Regions from separate parts of the Pseudoalteromonas sp. NJ631 genome, predicted to be linked through region 1. Evidence: predicted binding sites of a transcription regulator. Region 1 holds the regulator's gene; each other region holds the start of a gene.

What was found. The regulator LexA, encoded in region 1, represses DNA repair genes until DNA is damaged. The targets are predictions, from matches to a motif close to TACTGTATNNNNATACAGTA.
Region 2: imuA (translesion DNA synthesis-associated protein ImuA) is a predicted target of LexA. The motif match lies at 1,048-1,067, and genes of this name have one in related genera.
Region 3: A587_RS0119120 (SulA-like leucine-rich domain-containing protein) is a predicted target of LexA. The motif match lies at 1,357-1,376, and genes of this name have one in related genera.

Annotation. Positions count from the first base shown of each region.
Region 1 is NZ_AKXJ01000022.1:58,142-60,413, forward strand. Features, by position in the region: gene coxB (cytochrome c oxidase subunit II) at 1-341, opposite strand, end outside; gene lexA (transcriptional repressor LexA) at 702-1,316, opposite strand; partial or broken gene A587_RS24880 (IS630 family transposase) at 1,757-2,272, shown strand, end outside.
Region 2 is NZ_AKXJ01000001.1:362,189-364,460, reverse strand. Features, by position in the region: tRNA gene A587_RS0101760 (tRNA-Asp) at 1-55, shown strand, start outside; tRNA gene A587_RS0101755 (tRNA-Asp) at 88-164, shown strand; tRNA gene A587_RS0101750 (tRNA-Asp) at 197-273, shown strand; tRNA gene A587_RS0101745 (tRNA-Asp) at 323-399, shown strand; tRNA gene A587_RS0101740 (tRNA-Asp) at 441-517, shown strand; tRNA gene A587_RS0101735 (tRNA-Asp) at 547-623, shown strand; gene imuA (translesion DNA synthesis-associated protein ImuA) at 1,079-1,765, shown strand; gene A587_RS0101725 (Y-family DNA polymerase) at 1,768-2,272, shown strand, end outside.
Region 3 is NZ_AKXJ01000014.1:112,528-114,799, reverse strand. Features, by position in the region: gene A587_RS0119130 (NCS2 family permease) at 1-496, opposite strand, end outside; gene A587_RS0119125 (tetratricopeptide repeat protein) at 618-1,067, shown strand; gene A587_RS0119120 (SulA-like leucine-rich domain-containing protein) at 1,398-1,793, shown strand; gene A587_RS0119115 (YchJ family protein) at 1,839-2,272, shown strand, end outside.

The sequences.
Region 1 (2,272 bases):
CTCGTGTCTTCCATAGCAATAAGCGTTTTTGTGGCTGGTATTGCCATACCAATGAGTATCAGGAAGGGAATTGCAGTCCAAAGTATTTCCACTTTGGTGCTTTCATGAAATTGCGCTGCAACAACGCCTTTTGACTTTCTGTGTTTTATAAGCGCCCAAAACATAATCCCAAACACAATCACACCTATGACACAACATATTAGAAATATGGTCATGTGAAGCTCATACACTTGATGACTAATGTCTGTAACACCTTGCCTCATATTATAAGCGCTGTTAGCAAGTGAGGGCATGGCGATTAGCACTGCGATGAATGCTACAACTAATCGACAAATTTTCATTTGACGTCTCCTTCAAGACAACTCGTGGTTGTCTTTTGTTATTATTGGATGACTGTCATATTGTCTATTTGTACATAGACTTACTGCACGACTATTAACCAATTAGTCAAAAAACAAACAAATTGCAAGATTTTTGAGAAGACCGACTTTAGAATCAAAACTGGGGACTATAGGGATTAAAACGAAGAATGATGAAAAATAGTGTATAAAGATCAGAAAACTAAAAATATTACTAAATGATTAAAGTCACTATAATCATCCTACTTTCACATAGTTAGAAAAGTTAATTATCACTTTTTAAACAAAATATAGTTAAAGCAAGCGCAACTTTATCTTTAACGCTACGCTCGCTCTCAAAAACTACATCCAGTCAGCACTTCGGATAACGCCGACGGCTAACCCTTCAATGGAGAAATTTTGATGCTCAAGATCCACTTCAATCGCATTAAACTCTTCATTCTCAGCATGCAATAAGACTTTCTTTCCTTTCTTTTCAAAACGTTTAACTGTCACGTCCTCTTCTACACGAGCCACTATCACTTGGCCATTTTCAGCCACTTGAGTACTGTGAACAGCCAGTAGATCACCATCCATAATGCCAATATCCTTCATGCTCATACCATTAACTCTCAAAAGATAATCAGCATTAGGTTTAAAAAAACTCGCATCTACATTACAGTGACTTTCTACATGTTGCTCTGCCAGAATAGGCTCACCAGCAGCAACACGACCGATAATAGGTAAACCAAGTTGTTCGGATTCATCCTCTACAAGTCGAATCCCTCGGCTTGCACCAGGGACCATTTCGATAACTCCCTTTTTCGCAAGCGCCTTAAGATGTTCTTCCGCTGCATTTGCACTCTTAAAACCCAAAGCATCAGCTATTTCTGCACGAGTTGGAGGCATGCCAGTATCTTTTATGAATACTTTTATTAATTCAAAGATTTGTTCTTGTCGTTTTGTTAGAGGACGCATTAACTGGTGTTCCATACAGTGGTTTATTTACTGTAAGTATATACAGCTCAAAAAAAATCGCAAATGTTTCTTTATTCGACATATTTTAAGTGTACTTGCTGATAGCATTAATTAGAGTAGCATTTAACAAGAAGCGAAGTCCGTGCCTCAAAGCATAACCTACGACCCTAAGCAATAAGAAATAGATTATTAAGATTTTGGGCTGATAAACTACCTCCTACCATGTTGCACTTTGCTAATACTGTGCTGGGAGCGCATTTACTTAGGTTTAGAATATTTTTTCAGAACTTCATTGCAAACCATCGGCGGATAAACCACCTCGCACCATGTTGCACTGTGCTGATACTGTGGTAGGAGCGAGTTTACCTCGCGAGGTTTTAATACCATTCCGTAATGATTTGTGATCTAATTGTATTTATTTTCCAACTGACAAATAAACTTTGAATACTCATACTTCTGCCGAACTTTTCAAGTTAGCTAAATCAGAAAAAGACGCGCGTAAAAAGATCCGCTATTTAGCGGTCGCGCACTACCGTGATAACCACAATAAAACGCAAATTGCTGCCATGCTGCATGTCAGCAGAAGAATGGTAAATGAGTGGGTAAAGCGCTACCTTAATGAGGGGCTTACTGGCCTTGACGCTAAAAAACCTATCGGTAAACGTTGTTATCTGAACGATACGCAGCAGAAACAACTTTGCCAGTATATTGAAAAATACAGTCAAAATGACAACGGTGGTAGGTTGACAGGGTATCGTATAAAGCAATACATTGAATCTGAATTTAACGTCTCTTACCACCCTAATGCGATTTATAAATTATTGGAGAAATTAGGCTTTAGCTGGATAACTAGCCGCTCTCGCCACCCGAAACAGTCCGAACAAGTTCAGCAGGACTTTAAAAAAACTGCAAACGGACTTGATCAAAACGATCCCGCTATTTATCAACCTGAATGA
Region 2 (2,272 bases), on a different contig from region 1:
GAATACCGGCCTGTCACGCCGGGGGTCGCGGGTTCGAGTCCCGTCCACTCCGCCAATACTTATTACAAACGTGCATTTGCTTCTTATGGAGTGGTAGTTCAGTTGGTTAGAATACCGGCCTGTCACGCCGGGGGTCGCGGGTTCGAGTCCCGTCCACTCCGCCAACACTTCGAAGCAAAAAATGCGAATACTCAGTGGAGTGGTAGTTCAGTTGGTTAGAATACCGGCCTGTCACGCCGGGGGTCGCGGGTTCGAGTCCCGTCCACTCCGCCAATGTATCGCATAACTATATTCAAGCTTTATGACAGCTTGTTTACTCGCTGGAGTGGTAGTTCAGTTGGTTAGAATACCGGCCTGTCACGCCGGGGGTCGCGGGTTCGAGTCCCGTCCACTCCGCCAACACTAAAACGAGTAAAATAATGTCATTAAGATATCTCTGCGGAGTGGTAGTTCAGTTGGTTAGAATACCGGCCTGTCACGCCGGGGGTCGCGGGTTCGAGTCCCGTCCACTCCGCCATTTAAGATATCTTGCAAATCTATCACTGCGGAGTGGTAGTTCAGTTGGTTAGAATACCGGCCTGTCACGCCGGGGGTCGCGGGTTCGAGTCCCGTCCACTCCGCCAGTTTGCAATCTCTCTTCTTAGCAAGCTTCCTTGATAAAAAATAAAAAATAAAAAATCAAAAATCAAAAATCAAAAATCAAATAGCTCATTTGCTTTAGTCTTTCCTTTGTCATCACTATCAAGTAACTTATTTTTCAACATAAGCTTATAATAATGTCGTTATAACTTTGCCAGTTGCAGCGAAGTGGTAGTTCAGTTGGTTAGCTGTTGCCTAAGTGGGTAGCACTCATCGAGGCCAAAAGACGATTATCTACGCGCCACACTCATTGTTTTACGTCTCAGTTCTTGTCGCCTTTTACACAAATACACTTTGTAGATCTCATTTCTCCTAAGCAAAACACGATTAACTTAAAGCGCAAACTATGGTTATTTTTAACTCGCCTCTTTTCTAGCGATCTACTTGCGATCTGTCTTTATTTAAATATACTGTATATATAAACAGTATATGGTGGTGTATGGCAAATTATATAGATCTTCTTGAGCGTAAAAACTTGCTTTGGCGTGGGCGTGGACAGGCTGTGCAGCATGATGTCGTCAGTACTCGCTTTGCTGCACTTGATGATGTGCTGTGTGGCGGTTGGCCGCAACAAGGTGTGATTGGTGTAAAAACTGCAATGGGAATAGGGGAGTTAAGGTTGATATTGCCCCATTTTGTGGATGATAACCGTTTGAAGATATTAATTAATCCTCCAGGGCAAATACATGCCGCGGCATTGCATTATCTATCGTTAGATCTGAGTGAATTTATGATATTGCAGCCACCAAGTGAAAAAGAAGCGCTGTGGGCTGCGGAACAATGTGTAAAAAGTGGTGCGTGTAGTGCGCTTGTACTTTGGCACGAAGCGCTTTCTATTGCTGCTGTAAAGCGTTTGCAGTTAGGTGCACAGGCGGGAAGTTGTAGGTTATTTGCTTTATATCAAGCGCAGTACGCCCAGACTTTACCATTTACACTTTCAGTGGCATTACAAGCACAGCACAGCGGCTTGGGTGTGATAGTAAAGAAGCACAAAGGGCACTTTGCACATCGCAGTCTTAAACTAGAGAATCCCCACTATTGGCCAGAGCTTGAAAAGCCAGATCTACCTCATGTTAGCGATAATATAGTTGCGTTTTCAGGCTATGAGCGGCGTTTAACGAGCTAGTTATGTGGTTATATCTCTATTTTCCTATGCTGCAACTAGAGGGAATGACAAAGCAAACGGTTTCCGGTGATTTTGTGACACCCGTTGTTATTATTGATGGCCGCAAAAACCAGATAGTGCAGCTAAATGATGCAGCGCAGCAGCGAGGTATAAAAATAGGAATGGGCCTTGGGACTGCTTGTGCATTGTGTACACAGCTTCATGTTTTGCCCTACGACGACCTTCTAGAAAGACAGCAGCTATTAGAAATTGCCAATATGCTTTATCAAGTAAGTGCAGATATTGTAATCGATGAACCTAATGGCCTTGTGCTTAAAGTCGATTCTATGCTGTCGCTCTATCATGATTTGCCAAGTTACTGGCAAGTAATATCTGGACAATTAGCGCAGCTTGACAAGAGTTATTATTACGGCATGGGTGAGTCCACAATAATGGCTAAACTCTTGGCGCGAGAGCATTGCAATGTGCTTGTGTTAACGCCTTGCCAAAAGCGTCATTACTTGAGGA
Region 3 (2,272 bases), on a different contig from region 1:
CACCAAGTTGTACTAATGTAGCATCGCTTGCGATAACAATTTTCGCGTTCTTTAGCGCGATTAAGGCTAAGAATGCGCCAATACCTGCCGCGATCGCACGCTTTAGCACAATGGGAATAGCTTGGATCACCCACTCGCGAACCTTGAATACGCTCAAAAATAGAAATAAACAGCCCGACATAAATACCGCGCCTAATGCACTTTGCCATGTATAGCCCATGCCAAGCACAACACCATAGGTAAAAAAGGCGTTTAAGCCCATTCCAGGCGCAAGCGCTAAAGGATAGTTAGCCCATAGCCCCATAATAAAACAGCCGATTGCGGCTGCGATACAAGTTGCTACAAAAGCAGCGCCGTGATCCATACCAGCTTCTGCTAGCATTGCAGGGTTTACAAAAACGATGTAAACCATAGTAACGAATGTCGTCAAGCCAGCAATCACCTCAGTTCTTACATTGGTGTGCATAGCTTGCAGTGAAAATAACCGCTCGAGCATAACTAAAATTACAAATTTGAGGAACAAGTGGTTGGATTTTAACACGAATCACTTTAAAACTCGGACAAAATAGTTAAAATTCAGCTACACTCTGCTTATCAAGATTATTGCGAATAAAGATATGGATCAAAATAGCACCGACAACTCAGCAAACCATGACTTAGAACAGCAGCTGCTGAATGTGCTTGAATTTGTTACGTCGCCATTAAAAGCGGACGCAAAATTCCCAGATCTTCATGACAATACCCAAGCTTTGAAAAAAGGTCTCTATTACCTAAAAGAAAAGTCTTTTCCGCTTGCGGCAAAATGGCTAAGACTGGCGGCGATGTCTGGTGATTTGAAGGCACAGTTCTTTTTAGGTTTGTTGTTTATGAAAGGTCAAGGAGTGCCACCCAGCCCCTTTCATGCAGCCGCTTGGTTAAGTTTGGCCAGCAGCCAAGGGCACAAAGGCGCCGAACAGGTACTACTAGATGTACGCCGCTTCCTTACAACTAAGCGCTTTAGAGATGCACAGTGCTATGCTGCAACACTTTACGAGCAAATTCATCAACTACAGCATATTAGCCAGTAAATTAAATTTGACTCTCCAAAAAAACGTAGGCTAGGCGTAGCTAAGCCTCTCTTAAGTAAACGTACGCTTTCCCTCTGCGACGATCAAAATGATACAGTAGGAAAACTACTGTATCGCAGCTGAGAAAACTTCCTTGCTTTACTCATACTGAACTTTCGTCAATTAAGCTCTCATTTCAAAAAAATCACAACCACTTGTTTTATAATGAAAATTTAAACTAAATAAAAATTAAGCTTGAATATTGATTAAAAAGCTAGCAATTTTCCTTGCATTCACACACTGTATAAACTACTGTATACACATACTGTATAGATAACCAGTGAGACAATTATGTTACACAGCAATGCACTTCTACAGCCAAACAATTCAACTTATTACACACTTAACGAAATCAATAATGTGATAGTTGAAGATGAGATCGTCGCTAGCTTAGAGTTACTTAAAGTTTTACATAAATGTCAGCATAAACAAGGCTGGACGCTACTCGTTGCACCCGATAATGTACCAAACAAGTCACTACTAGAAAGCGCTTCAGTTGATGCAAGTAAGTTGCTCGTCATTAGGCAAAAGCACATATACGACCTTGAGTATGTACTTAAAAGTGCTATCAGCAATGGTAATTTCGCTGCAGTGGTGATTTGGACTGATATTGCATCAGTGCAAACTATCAACAAAATGGAACTGCCGGTATCTGACGTTGCGATCCACTGTTTTCAAAGCGCTTAACAAGCTACAATAACAGGATATAAATTTGTTAAAACTGAAGTTTTTATGTCTTGTTATTGCAATTCATCCCTTCCCTATTCGCAATGCTGTGAGCCGTACCTTAAGGGACAAAAATTCGCAGAGCGTCCACAAATACTCATGCGCTCTCGCTATACTGCATACTGCTTAAAAGATGCACAGTATATTCATGACACGTACGCCCAGGCTAAACAAGCACAAAATAGTGTCGACGATATTGCTGCATTTGCTAATTATGCACACTTTATAAAATTGGAAGTGCTAGAAGAAATAGCAGAAGCTACTCAGGGGGTTGTTGAGTTTAAGGCACACTATATCGCAGAAAACACGCACTATATACTCCATGAACGGTCAAATTTTATTACCGAAGCAGGCAGATGGTATTACTTAGATGGTGAATTGTACGATACGCCTACAACCAAAGTAGGCAGAAATGACGTCTGTCCGTGCGACAGTGGTAA